DNA from 2 places in the Paraflavitalea devenefica genome. Region 2 is predicted to be linked to the other one. Evidence: riboswitches for the same ligand, from Rfam matches in the RefSeq annotation. Region 2 holds a riboswitch; the other holds the start of a gene.
The links. Region 2 has a riboswitch for S-adenosylmethionine ahead of HB364_RS31370 (cystathionine gamma-synthase). Riboswitches for the same ligand answer to the same signal wherever they lie in the genome.
Positions count from the first base shown of each region.

Region 1: linked by a shared signal. The riboswitch ahead of HB364_RS09760 (RteC domain-containing protein) and the one ahead of HB364_RS31370 (cystathionine gamma-synthase) in region 2 are both predicted to bind S-adenosylmethionine.

Region 1 covers NZ_JAARML010000002.1:9,232-16,454, reverse strand. The annotation lists gene HB364_RS09775 (STN and carboxypeptidase regulatory-like domain-containing protein) at 1-351, opposite strand, end outside; gene HB364_RS09770 (FecR domain-containing protein) at 391-1,377, opposite strand; gene HB364_RS09765 (RNA polymerase sigma-70 factor) at 1,389-1,961, opposite strand; gene HB364_RS09760 (RteC domain-containing protein) at 2,076-2,630, opposite strand; SAM riboswitch class I at 3,040-3,184, opposite strand; gene HB364_RS09755 (RagB/SusD family nutrient uptake outer membrane protein) at 3,397-4,908, opposite strand; gene HB364_RS09750 (SusC/RagA family TonB-linked outer membrane protein) at 4,931-7,223, opposite strand, start outside.
Region 2 covers NZ_JAARML010000009.1:56,253-63,475, forward strand. The annotation lists gene uvrA (excinuclease ABC subunit UvrA) at 1-360, opposite strand, end outside; gene HB364_RS31360 (OmpA family protein) at 526-1,197, shown strand; gene HB364_RS31365 (porin family protein) at 1,260-1,928, shown strand; SAM riboswitch class I at 2,050-2,161, shown strand; gene HB364_RS31370 (cystathionine gamma-synthase) at 2,408-3,592, shown strand; gene queF (preQ(1) synthase) at 3,626-4,078, shown strand; gene HB364_RS31380 (homoserine dehydrogenase) at 4,164-5,420, shown strand; gene thrC (threonine synthase) at 5,549-6,850, opposite strand; gene HB364_RS31390 (homoserine kinase) at 6,892-7,223, opposite strand, start outside.

The DNA.
Region 1 (7,223 bases), on a different contig from region 2:
ATATAACTTTTCTTCGCTCGCCGTCCGGTTAGTAATCACTGTCAGCTTAATAGGCGTACGGCGGAGGATAATATAGTTACCGCTTTCCCGGTATTCATATCCTTCCGGGAATAGCTGTTCCATTACCTGCTTTACCGTTCTATTGGTTATTGTCAGTGTAACCAGGCTATCCCTTTTAATAATATTACTATTATAAGAGAAATAAAAGTCGGCCTTGTTGCTTAATATCTCTAATACCTGGTCCAGTGGCTGCCGGTTTACAGCAAAAGAAACCGTTCTGTTCAGCACACTCTGTGCTGACATGGTGAAAGAAAACAATAAGATCCCGGAGAGCAAGATAACGCATCTCATGGCTGCTGCCTGCTTCATAATGTGTGTTCTGTAGTATAACTATTTCAATATGATCGTGGAGTTTGTTCGGGTAATGGTCAAATTCATGGATGGCGCCATTATATTCAGGATACTATCGAGCGGTTGATCAATAAACGTAGCTGTGTAAGGCTCACTTCTTTTTTCGGGCGACTCAATAACGATATGGGAGTCGTACGCCTCATTGAGTACCTGTATAAATTTCCATAAGGGTGTGCGGTCGCACACAAATATTTTATTCCGGTAATAGCTATAAAGCTGGTCGGTTTCCTGTTCTTTGGTAAGCACTGAATCCGGGTGTATCACGGTTACTTTCTCTTTGGGAGTAAGCGTTATTGTTTGTTTGTGATTGCTCACCTGTACAGTACCTGTTTCCACGATCACCTCTGTTTTGGTGCCCTGCGTTTTAATATTGAAGGAGGTACCGGTTACGGTAACCGCAATGCCATTGACATTTACAATAAAAGGTTTGTTCTTATCGGGCGTTACAGTAAAGAATGCTTCCCCCTGTAACTCAACCGTTCTGCTTTTCTTATTGAAGGCGCCTGCATAGTTGAGCGATGAATGCCTGTTAAGGGTAATCACGGAACCATCCGGCAGTGTATCCACCTGGCTGGTATTCGTGGCAGCCAGGGTAACCGGTGTATCCCTGCCGGCATTCCCGTTAAAGTAATAGATCATGGCAATAATGGCCCCTGTAAGCAACAGCATGGCAGCCACCCGCCAACCGCTAAGTCCACGGTTCAATGACCTTACCCTGCCCTGAGAAGTATTACCTGCACTTACCCGTTGCTGAAAACGCTCCCAGGCGCTCTCCTCATTCACGGTACTTTGGGCAGCCAGTTCACGGCTCTTGTCCCAGATCATTTTAAAGTGCTCAAAGTACCGGCGGTTAGTGGCATCTGCGGCGATCCACCCTTCCACCTGCCTGTTTTCGGCAGGCGAAGCTTCCTGCAGCAGGTATTTCACCAGCAGGTCATCATTCATGTTATGTAGATGATCTTTCAAGCTTTTCTGGTTTACAGGTTTAATAAGGATAGGATCACAAAAGGTAAAAAGTCTATCAGCTTCAGGCGCATCAGCCTGAGGGCTTTGCCCATCTGGTTTTCGACTGTTTTAATGGATAGCCCCAGGCGGTCGGCAATTTCCTGGTATTTCAGTTCTTCAAACCGGCTCATCTGGAAGATGGTGCGGCACTGTTCGGGCAGTTCCTGCAGGGCTGTACGCAGGCGTTCTTCCAGTTCACCAAGCAATACTTTCTTTTCTGCATTATCGGATTGTTCATTCATGCGCGCTGTAGCATAGGATTGATAGGCGGTTTTTACCTTCAGGTGTTTAATATAGTTCAGGCTCTCATGATATACTGCGCGGTAGAGGTAAGCTGTGAGGGAGGTTTGAATCGTGAGGTGTGCTTTACGTTCCCATATTTTATAGAAAACATTCTGCACCATCTCTTCTGCCATTACATCGTCTTTTACAATTGTACAGGCATAGGCATGCAGGTTTTTAAAATGTGATTTAAAAACATCTTCAAAAAGGGTAGTGCTGCCTTCAGTACGTAACTGAATGCTGCCCGCATCGTTAACTGCCATTCGAACGGTTTGATATCTACCTCCAAATATAACAGCTTCTGTCAATTGCGCTTTATTATATGACAACCGGCAGCAAGTTTACCCCTATCCGGGCAGTAAATTAAAGTGACGACATTAAGTATGAGTACGTTGTAGTTGCCGGTTTACGTATTCCATGTACCGCTCCCGGGCTATAATAGAGGCTACCAGGTGATCGTGGGAAGTAGTGGCTTCGGGAGCAATATCATACGCTTTTGAAGTGGGCAGCAGGGTGGGATCGCCATTGGCGCGCACAAAATAAATGGTGTCCATCTCCGTCATCCCGGCTTTATAGTACTGGTAAAAAGATTCATGCTCGGAGAAGAACCTCCTGGCCAGGAGCAGTTCATTTTGCCAAAACTTGTAAATATCCTGTTCATCTTCATCGGGGAGGAAGAGGGTAGCTTTATAAACGAGGGCATAGTATTCAATGAGGCCGGTAAATTTCGGTTTGACCGTTTTAAAGAACCAGGCTTCTTCGGATTCGCTGAGGAAAGTGTAGGTGTGTAGGAAGGATTGCAATTTCTTCCAGCTCATTTCGCATGTGCGGAAGGCGCATTCGATTTGTTCTTTTTCAGAAGGATTCTGTAGCCTGCAGGACTCCATTTCTGCCAACATCTTTTCGTACAAGAGTTTGCATTGTTCTTGCATAGGTCCAGGGGGTTTTATAGGGGTGAATAGAAAAGTGTTCCGGAATAAAAAAAAGCAGGGAAAGTAAAAACAATCCCTGGTTAACCAAAAGGTCACATGAGAAAATCTACTATTTGAAACAAAGATTACTGTCAATGATCAGTTCTTCCCGGCTTGCCCGTGTCCCATCCCGGCATGACCGGGATAAGGACAAAGCGGACATTGACATATAAGAAGAAACAAAACCCTCCTGGAATTCCTGGCGCCGGTATTCAGGAAGCATATTCAAAGAATACAAGCGATCAGGCGTCTTTTAATGGTTACTAAATAATACAGGTGATGGCATAAAAAAAGCTCACCTGCTGATAAGCCAGGTGAGCCTGAAATATTATACAATTACCAATGGTAATGTTTTTCAAAGCTGTACACAGACTTATCTACCTCTGCTTTTGGCAGAGCAGGATTTGGCACCTTCATCCTTAAGGATCATGCACAATGTCTATACAGCATGAAACGAAAGAAGGGTTGCCAAGGCGTCATCGGGCCCGTTTTCCCTCAGCCTTTCTTGATAAGCAACACATAAAAAAGAACGTAGCAAATATAGGCAATCCATCCGTGTAAACAGGTAGAGAATTCGTAAATATTTTGCTAACCAATGTGGAAAAGCTGAATAAATACGAATATTTACGCCATGGAATTGTCATTTATCAAAATGCGTAATTCTAACATATTCTAAGAGACCTGACAGATTTTAAACCTGTCAGGTCTGTTCTTCTCCGACACCCCTTTACCCATTCTGGTCAGTTTGGGGATTTAACGCACTATTGGAATCAAATTCTTTTTGCGGTATTTTCATAATGAACCGGTTATCGTTGGCCGGAATATTGAACCGGTAAGCAGCCGGATGGTTTCCGGTCCTGATCAGTGGCAATTGCCGGCGTTTGGCATCGAGGTAATCAAGCCCCAGTTCACCATAAAACTCTTTTCTTCTTTCCAGCAGTATTTCACTGATCAATGCTGCACCGGTATTGCCCGAAGCCACTGCCGCAGGATCGCGGTCCTGTTGAACGGTAAGTAAAATAGTCCCCGCATCTGCTTCACCCAATTCTGCTTTTGACTCCGCTTCAATGAGATACATTTCAGCTACCCGCATCATGGGAAGGGCCTCGTTAAAATGTGTTTCCCGTAAAGCCACCACTTCTCCGGTAATGAGCTGTACGGCATCTACTGAAGGACTGCCAAATTTGTTGGTAGCAAACCGTAACTGGCTGTTGGGATTGCCGCTGTAGAAGAAGAAGGTGTTGCGGATATCAGTAGCGGTAAAAGAGTTCACCAGTGTGGAATTAACAAACAGGTTATCATATCCATTTCCTGTTTTTTCATAAAAGGAGCTGGGCGTGCCATAATACAGGGATTGTCCGCCGATATCTGTAGCCTGTGGAAATCCCCAAATGATCTCTGAGGAGGCCAGGTCGTTGAAACCATTGAGGTAAGAAGGCGCATCGAGGGTATATCCCGCACGGGCTTGTTGCGCCGCGTTTTTGGCATCGGCCCAACGCCCCTGCTCCAGGTAAATGCGGGCAGCCATGCCCCAGGCTACGTTGATATTGACATCACTTTTGAGCAGCCTGCTGGTGCCGAGATTTTGTGTAGCAAACTCTATATCCGCATTGATCTGATCAAAAACCTGCTTTACAGTACCGCGCGGCTTGCCCGTATTGTTAACATTGGTTGGCTCAGTATAGAGTGGCACACCGGGTGCATTCTGGTCTTTGGCAAAAGCATGCTGGAATTCACGTATCAGCTCAAAATAGAGCCAGGCCCGTAAAGCCCGTGCTTCCGCTTCAAACAGCTTCTTATCAGCCTCCAGCAGTGTACCGGATTTGGCAACACCGGCAATAATGGTATTCGCCTGGTTAATATGCTCATAGAAGAAACCCCAGGTAAAAATGGTACGCCGGTAAGTCGGTTCACGGTTCTCATGGCGATAATCAAACTGGTACCATCCGCCGGGATTGATCATGTCAGTTCCCTTATTGATGCGGGCCAGGTTGATGGAGTTATACCCCCAGGTATCCGTTGCTCCACCGGCCGTAGCATCCAGGTTAGCCCATTGCCTGCGCATGTTGCGGTAAATGCCGGAAAAATAAGCGCGTACACCACTGGCAGATTTGAAAACATCAGATTCTGAAACAGCATCCGTAGGCTTGGGGTCGGTGATAAAGTCCTTTTTGCAACTTATGCCGGTGATACCCAATATCACTAGTATTAAAAAAAGTTGTTGATATATAGATTTCATGACCATTTTGTTTAAGCGTTAATCAGAAAGTAAGTTCCAGGCCGGCAGAAATGATTTTGAATACAGAGGATTGCGGACGGGCAGTGCCGTCTACATTCACCTCCGGATCAGCTCCTTTTTTTAGCTTGCTCCAGGTGCCGATGTTATCTGCCTGTACATAGAACCGGGCATTCTTAATGATCTTTTTTTCCTTGTCAGGATTGAAAGTAAACCCGAGTGTGATGTTGCGCAGGCGTACGTAATCACCATCAAACAGGTAACGGGTAGAACGCTGGTTGATATCGGTATTGTTGATGTCGAGGCGGGGAACATCTGTAATATCTCCTGCTTTTTGCCAGCGGTTCAGTATGTCGGAATGCAACTGGTCGCCGAAGCTGGCCGTAAACCCGTGCATTAAACTTCCGTATTCACCATCATAGATCTTACCCCCCAGGGCGAAGTTCAGGAGTACGCTCAGGTCAAAGTTCTTATAGTTGAAAGTGTTTGTCCAGCCGCCTGTTACTTTGGGTAAAGCACCGCCAACATAATAACGGCTTGCCTCTGCATAGGTATTTACGATCTCGCGTTTGCCGGTAGGATCGCCATTGCCATCCAGTTCATCAGCATACCACTGCGGAGCGCCTGTAGCAGGGTCTACCCCGGCCCATTCGGGAATAAAGAAGTTGAAGAAAGAGCGGCCTACCTCAAGCTGGTAAGCGCCTGCGAGTATTTTCTCCTGTGGTAATTTCTTGATCGTATTTTTTACAAAGGCGGCATTGATGCTGGAGTTCCATTCAAAGTTCTTTTTGCTGAGGGCTTTAACATTGACAATGAATTCAACACCGGAATTGATCACCGTTCCAATATTGTAGTCTATAGAAGGGATACCACCGGAGAATACCAATGGTTTTGTGAAGAGCAGGTCAATAGATGATTTCCGGAAATAGTCAATACTACCGTTCACCCGGTTGTTCCATACGCTGAAATCAACACCAATATCGAGGTTACCCTGTTTCTCCCAGCGTATATCTTCATTCGCCAACTGATCGAGGTAAATACCCGGGTTATTCAGGTTGTCATAACCACCGGTGAATGTACTGAGATAAGGAAAATACCTGGCCAGCCGGTTGTTGCCGACTTCCCCATAGCTCGCGCGGAACTTCAGGAAGTTGATCAGGCTGACACTTTGCAGGAATTTTTCTTCACTGAGTATCCAGGAAACGCCTACTGCCGGGAAGAAGCCCCACTGGTTGCCTTCCCTGAACCGGGAAGAACCATCCCAGCGAACCGTTACTTCTGCAAAGTATTTTCCTTTAAGATCGTATTTGATACGTCCCAGGTAACTATTGATGGTCTCAGTAGTCGTAAGGCTGTTTAACGCTTCAGTAGTGGCTGCTGTGCTAAATTCGGTGAGGCCCGAAAAAGGGAAAGCCACTTTCTGACCACTCAGGGTTTTCAGCTCATATTTATAGGCCTCGGTGCTGGCCATTACATCAATCGTATGATCACCAAAACTCTTGTTATAGTTCACCATATTATTCCATGTCCAGGAAGTCGTATTATCGTTCTGCCGCGCAGCCCGCCCTCCTACATTCTGGCCATTGCCAAAATCAGGGGTTTCGTAGCTCAACACATCGAAGAAGTATTTATCAATACCAAAGCTGCTCCTGAATTTTAATCCTTTTGCCAGCCTGATATCTGCATAGGTATTCAGGTTGGTCATGTACCGTTTCCTGGACTCTGTATTTACCAGGGTAGTGGCCACCAGGTTGGAAGGCTGCAGGCTGTTACGGTTCACATTGACAGTCCTGTTCGGATCGGGATTGCCAAAGTCATAGATTGGTTTCCCATCGGGACCCAGTAGTTCTTCTCCATTCTCTCCGCGCTTGTACACCGGGTAGATGGATGACATGGTACGTATGTATTGAATGGTATTTTCAAAATTAGTACCGCCCTGGTCGGGATAGTTCTGATTGGAGAATACGATGGAGGTGCGGGCCCCTATTTCCAGCCAGTCATTGAGATTATTGGTATAGTTGAAACGGGCATTGATACGATTGAACTTAGAAGTGATCACATATCCTTCCTGCGAAAGATAACCGGCAGAAAGAAAGTACCTCGACTGATCGCCACCGCCGGCAATAGAAAGGTTCACGTCCTTACGGAGCGCATTGGTACGGGTAAGCTCTTTGGTCCAGTCTGTATTCCACAGCAGCGCTGTACCAGGCACCAGCTTTCCATCGGTACCCACCGGTTTGGCAATACCAAAGGGGTTGTACCTGATCTCTCCCACTAACTCATCCGTAGCTGTTTGTTCAGGATTGGCTATGCCGGCA
Region 2 (7,223 bases):
GGTGCCTACCGTGGAACGGGGGTTTTTATTGGTGGTCTTCTGCTCGATAGAGATAACGGGCGACAGGCCGGTGATCTTATCCACTTCAGGCCGTTCCATATCGCCAATAAACTGCCGGGCATAAGCGCCGAAGCTTTCCATATACCTGCGCTGACCTTCGGCATAGATGGTATCAAAGGCCAGTGATGATTTACCACTGCCACTAATACCCGTAATGACCACCAGTTTATTTTTTGGAATACTAATATCAATGTTCTTGAGATTATGTACCCGCGCTCCAAACACTTCTATCGCATCGTGCGATGCGTTACTGCCGGTTTGTCCGTTCTCTGCCGGCACTGCCTTTTTAACTTTCGCCATATGATTTTTTGGGAAGGGTCAAAGATAAGAACAAATGCCAGACTGAAAGGTTGGGCACCGGAATGAGGATTTTCTTTCTCATTTTCAGGCAGATATGTCAGATTTTGGCAATGTGGTATAAAGTTTGAAAGGGGTGACTTGGATTTATTCAACAAAAAACTATTTATGAAACCACTTCAAAACACCCTCACAGCAATCGTGGCAGCCTCTATCTTGTTAGGCGGTTGCAAAAGCATGAACAAAACCCAGAAAGGCGCTGTTATTGGTACTGCCGGCGGAGCAGTAGTTGGCGGCGTAATCGGTAAGGCAGCCGGTAATACAGCCCTGGGAGCCATTATAGGCGCTACCGTTGGTGGCGTTGGCGGCGCACTTATAGGGAAGAAAATGGACAAACAGGCCAAGGAAATTGAGAATAGAGTTCCCGGTGCCAAAGTAGAACGTGTAGGGGAAGGTATTGTAGTAGAATTCAGCGAAAAGATTTTATTTGGCTATGACCGGTCCGACCTGTCGTCTTCTGCTGAAGGTAACCTGGACAAACTGGTATCTGTATTAAAAGAGTATCCTGATACCAATATTGAAGTACAGGGCCACACAGACAGCAAGGGTTCTGACTCCTATAACCAGGGGCTTTCTCAAAGAAGGGCCAGCGCAGTAGCCACCTATTTGCGTAACCGCGGCGTCAGCTCTTCCCGTATCACCACCAAAGGATATGGCGAATCAGCACCTGTAGCCACCAATGACACCGATGATGGCCGTGCACAAAACCGTCGTGTGAACTTTTTGATCACAGCGAACGAAAAGATGAAACAGGACGCACAGAAAGAAGCACAAAATTAACCACCCCGACACACCTAAACCACTTCAAAGAAAAGTTCACCATAAATCAAAATCAATAGCAAATGAAAACGAAAGTATTTGCCTTTACCGCTGCATGTTTATTAGGAACCTTTATTTTACAGGCACAAAGTACAAAAACCACTGTTGGTGGTACTACCTTTGGCGTGCGTGCGGGTATTAACTTTCAAAACCTGAATGGCGAGTTTTTAGGGAATGATCTGGATTTTAAATTAAAGACAGGCTTTCATATTGGTGTAAACGCGGAAATCCCTATCGCGGATGAATTTTATATTCAGCCAGGTTTATTGTTCTCTACCAAAGGAGCCAATTGGGATGATGACGATGATACAAAAACAAATATCTCCTATCTCGAATTGCCCGTAAATTTCCTGTATAAACCTGTACTGGGAACCGGTAAGTTGTTATTGGGATTTGGTCCCTATGCCGGATATGCAATAGGCGGCAAGGTTAAATCAGATGATGGAGATGTTGACCTTGAATTTGAGAGCGAATTACCAGCAAACCAAGTAGGAATGTATTTTTATACTGTTAGGCGTTTCGATTTTGGCGCTAATCTCCTGGCAGGTTATGAGTTCAACAACAAACTGTCTTTTCAACTCAATGCCCAACTGGGCCTCACCAATATCAGCCCCGAAGTGGTAGGAGCGGACAAAGATGATTTCAAAACCAAGAACACCGGTTTTGGCGTATCTGTAGGCTACCGTTTCTAAGCACTTTTACAGCAACAATCAGATCTATAAAAGGCTGTCCCTCAGGGGCAGCCTTCTTTTTTTGTAAGAAAATTTGGAAATTTACTTTCCGGTGATATCTTTGCACCAGTTCTTTATACATCTCTTATCAAGAAAGGCTGAGGGAAATGGCCCGATGAAGCCTTGACAACCTGTCACGCTAACCAGCGCGATAAGGTGCCACGTCCAGCCCACGCAAGTGGGACAGATAAGTCAGATCAATAGCTTCTATAATACTGTAACAACATATTTGAAAAGCTCTTCTGACTCATCGGAAGAGCTTTTTTGTTTTTTGCCCCTCTCCCTAAAGGGAGAGGCAATAAGGGCAGGGCAATAAAAGCAACGAACTCTTCCGAAGAATAACTACTCTTGATAAGTGCTGTCGCAGAACACTGTATAATCACAACATTTAACATCGTTCCGGATTCCGCTGAAAGCGGAACAGAACAAAAAAACTGTTTATCATGCAAGCGACAACACAACTCATTCACAGCATTCCTGTAGATCCGTTAACCGGCGCCGTATCCGTACCTATTTATCAAACCTCCACTTTTGTGCAGGAAGCGCCCGGTGTAAACAAAGGGTATGATTATGCCCGCAGCGGCAACCCTACCCGCGCCACCCTCGAAAGCATCCTGGCCAAACTGGAAGGCGGTGAAGTGGGTCTTGCTTTCAGTAGCGGACTGGCCGCCATTGACGCCATTGCCAAACTCCTCCAGGCCGGCGATGAAATAGTAGCCGTAGATGATATTTATGGTGGCGCCTACCGGTTATTCACCCAGGTATACCAGCAATTCGGCATTAAGATCAATTTCGTAGACACTTCCGATCCCGAAAAAGTATTCCATGCCATCACGCCCAAAACAAAGCTCATCTGGCTGGAAACACCCACCAACCCTACCCTGAAGATCTCCGATATTGAAGCCATTGCCAAAATAGCAAAAGCCAATAACTGTTTACTTTGCGTGGATAATACTTTTGCTTCACCCGCCTTACAAAAGCCTCTTTTGCTGGGAGCTGATATTGTAGTGCATTCTGCCACCAAGTACCTGGGCGGCCATAGTGACCTGATAGCCGGAGCAGTAGTAACCAAAGACAAAGCACTGGGTGAAAAGATCAAATTTATCCAGAATGCCTGTGGCGCTATCCTTGCTCCTTTTGATAGCTGGCTGGTGATACGCGGTATTGAAACCCTGCACCTGCGCCTCCGTCAGCACTGCGCCACTGCACAGGAAGTGGCGGAATTCCTGGAAAAACATCCCGCAGTAGATAAAGTATACTATCCCGGTTTAAAAACGCATCCCAACCATGAGATAGCCAAAAAGCAATCCAAAGGCTTTGGCGGTATTGTTTCCTTCAGCCTGAAGAAAGATACGATCGAAGCAGCCGGCGCTTTTGCTACTTCTACCCAACTGTTCAAACTGGCAGAAAGCCTGGGCGGCATCAAAAGCCTCGTCAGCCATCCCGCCACTATGACGCATAAATCCATTCCGGCCGAAAAGCGCCAGGCGGCAGGTGTATCAGACAGCCTTATCCGCCTGAGCATTGGCCTGGAAGAAGCAGAAGACCTGATCCAGGACCTGCAAACAGCCCTGGATGCATTACACCAACACAGCCCACAGGCATTGGAAACAGTATTGGCATAATTCATTAACCACTCAATAATTATTAACATCAACATGGCCACGGATACCATAAAAGAACTGGTAAAGACGTATAAAGACATAGACAGCAGTCTTTTAATCGCTATCCCCAACCCCACCAACCAGGCGTATGAGATCAAGATCAAAATACCTGAGTTTACCTTCCTGGGAGTAAGGGAGCAGCCTGACTTTGCCGTTATTTACCTCACTTTTTACCCCAAAAGCAAGATCATAGAACTGAAATCATTCAAACATTACGTTTTCCAGTTGCGGAATATCGTCGTATCCTACGAGCGCCTGATAAACATTATTTATGATGATCTGTTAAAGGTATACGATCCCGAAAGGCTGAGGCTGGTAATGATCTGCAACCCGCGTGGCGGCATCAGTTCCAAGCTCACGATTGATTCAGACTGGAAGTCAAGGGGTGGCCAGGAGAAGTTCAACGACTGGCAGATCATTGAAGATGAATGGTCAGTAAGCATGTAAAGAGAACAACAGGCGATTGCCGGTGCAATAACAACAACGACAACAACAATTAACAGTTCAGGAACAAAAAAATCGCAAATAGAACATGGAAGCTCACAAACAGTTAACAATTGGCTTATTCGGATTTGGAGTAGTGGGAGAAGGCTTGTATAAAGTGTTGCAGCAGACCCCTTCCCTGAAAGCCACGATTAAAAAAGTGTGTATCAAGAACCCCGGCAAGAAAAGAGAAGCTCCGGCAGAATTATTTACCACTGACAAGGATGTACTGCTCAATGACCCCGAGATCAATGTGATCGTAGAAGTGATCAATGAATCGGAGCCTGCCTTTGAGATCGTATCTACAGCCCTGAAGAACGGTAAAGATGTGGTAAGCGCCAGTAAAAAGATGATCGCTGAGCATTTGCCGGAAATACTGGGCCTGCAGCAAAAAACAGGTCGCTCTGTCCTGTATGAAGCTGCCGCCTGCGCTTCCATCCCCGTCATACGTAACCTCGAAGAGTATTATGACAACGACCTGCTGCATTCCATCAAGGCCATCGTAAACGGGTCTACCAACTTCATCCTCACCAAGATGTTTGAGGATAAGCTGGGCTATCAGCAAGCTGTATTGCTGGCACAGCAACTGGGCTTTGCTGAAACAGACCCTTCCCTCGATGTGGAAGGTTATGATGCCGCCAACAAATGGACCTTCCTGCTTACCCATGCCTATGGCATTGTGGAAACCACCGATAATATTGTATTCAATGGCATCCAGAATATACAGGGCAGCGATGCTACTGTAGCAGCAGAAAAACATTTTGATATTAAACTGGTAGCCCAGGCCAAGAAGCTGCAGAATGGCAAGGTAGCCGCTTTTGTACTGCCCCAGTTCATCAAGCATGATGACCACCTGGCCTTTGTGAAAAATGAATACAATGGCGTAGTGATCGAAAGTGGCTTTGCTGATAAACAGTTCTTCTATGGCAAAGGCGCCGGCAGCTTCCCCACTGCCTCCGCTGTATTGAGCGATCTCTCTGCATTGCGCTATCAGTACAAATACGAGTATAAAAAATTATATCACCACGTTCCCCAGGAGCTGACTACTGATTTCTATGTACGTGTATATGTGAGCTTCGACGACTGGAAGTATATTCCCAAAGAGCGGTTTGAATGGATTGAAGAGTGGCATGCAGAAACAGACCGTAAGTACCTGGTAGGTGTATTGCCATTTAAGGAGCTGCGCGATAATAGCTGGTGGAAAGAAAATAATACTTCCCTCATCCTTTCTCCAGAAGCTATTATAGAAGATGTGGAGATCCGCAAACTGAAGAAAAAGAGCCTTGAACTGGCTGGAATAATATAAAGATTTTGTTCGTCTGTTTTTTGTTGTTGTATTTGCATGAAAAGCAAAGGCCCTCCCGCAAAGTGGAGGGCCTTGTTGTTATAACTTAAGGGTGAGCCGCCTTTGAAAGGCGACCCACCCTTAGACAATCAAAACGTATTTTTCAGGAACTGCTGCAGTGCTTCATATTCCGGTTCCATCAGGTGGCTTTGCTTGTTCAGCACCATCATGGCCTGTACCGCCTGTGGCAAGGGTATAGCCTCCCCTGTCACCGGCTCTACCACATCATAGAATTTAACCGGGTGGGCTGTTTCAAGGAACATACCTTTTTCACCGGGATGCTGTGCCAGGTACCTTTGCAGGGCCAGGTAGCCTACCGCACCATGTGGGTCGGGCAGGTAGTGGTATTTATCAAATACCGTCTTAATAGTGGCTTTTGTTTCTTCGTCGGTAATGCTGTAACTGCTCAATACATTTTTCAGTGCGCCAAACTCCTGGTGAAATAGTTCCAATACCCGCACAAAATTGCTGGGATTACCTACGTCCATCGCATTGGATAAAGTAGGCACCGCTTTTTTAGGCTGGTACTCCCCGGCCTCCAGGTAATGCGTCACCACATCATTGGCATTGCAGGCGGCAATAAAATGTTGTACCGGCAATCCTGCACGATGTGCCAGCAGACCTGCGCAGATATTACCAAAGTTACCGCTGGGTACACAGATCACAGGCGGATTACTTTTATCGCTCCATTGTTTATAAGCCAGCGCATAATAGAATTGTTGCGGCAGCCACCGGGCCACATTGATAGAGTTGGCAGAAGTAAGGAATAGCTTACTGGTGAGCGAAGGGTCCATAAACGCCTGCTTTACCAGTTGCTGGCAATCATCAAAACTACCCTTCACTTCCAGCGCATGGATATTCTTTCCCAGCGTAGTGAGCTGCTTCTCCTGCACCGAACTTACTTTACCGGAAGGATACAGGATGACCACCTCCACGCCCGGCACCTCATAAAAGCCGTGGGCCACGGCGCCGCCCGTATCGCCTGAAGTAGCTACCAGTACGATCACTTTTTCTTTACGCTCCTGTGCAAAATAACCGAGGCAACGGCTCATGAACCGTGCCCCTACATCTTTAAAAGCCAGCGTGGGGCCATGAAACAATTCCAGTGAATAGATATCATCCTGGACCTGCACCAGCGGTATCGGGAAGTTGATTGTTTCTGCTACGATCCTTTCCAGTTCACTATCGGGCATTGTTCCTGCTACATAGGGCCTGATCATCCGGAAGGCGATCTCTTCATTGGAATACTGCTCTATATGATCATAAAAAGCCTTCTCCATTACCGGAATCGTCTCCGGGAAATACAATCCTTTATCGGGCGCCTGCCCCCTGATGGTAGCTTCTTTAAAATCAACATCCGGAGATTGTTTGTTTAAACTATAATACCGCATACAACCACTGATAATTACTGATTATTAATTATTGATTATTGCTACTCCTCATCCGCTACAACCTTCACGCCATCGTAACTGATGGTGGTAACATAAGTTTTGAACTCGATGCCCAGCTTCACATACACTTCCGTCATCACATACTCTACCTGTTGAGCAGTACTTTCTTCACGGCTCAGCATGAAGATAGAAGGCCCTGAACCGGAAATGCCGCCACCCAATGCACCTGCTTCCTTACTGTATTTCTTCACCTCATCAAAACCGGGTATCAGGATACTGCGCACGGGTTCAATGATCACATCTTCCAGTGAACGGCCAATAAGTCCATAATCATTCTTCATAAACCCTGCTACCAGTCCGGCTATATTGCCCC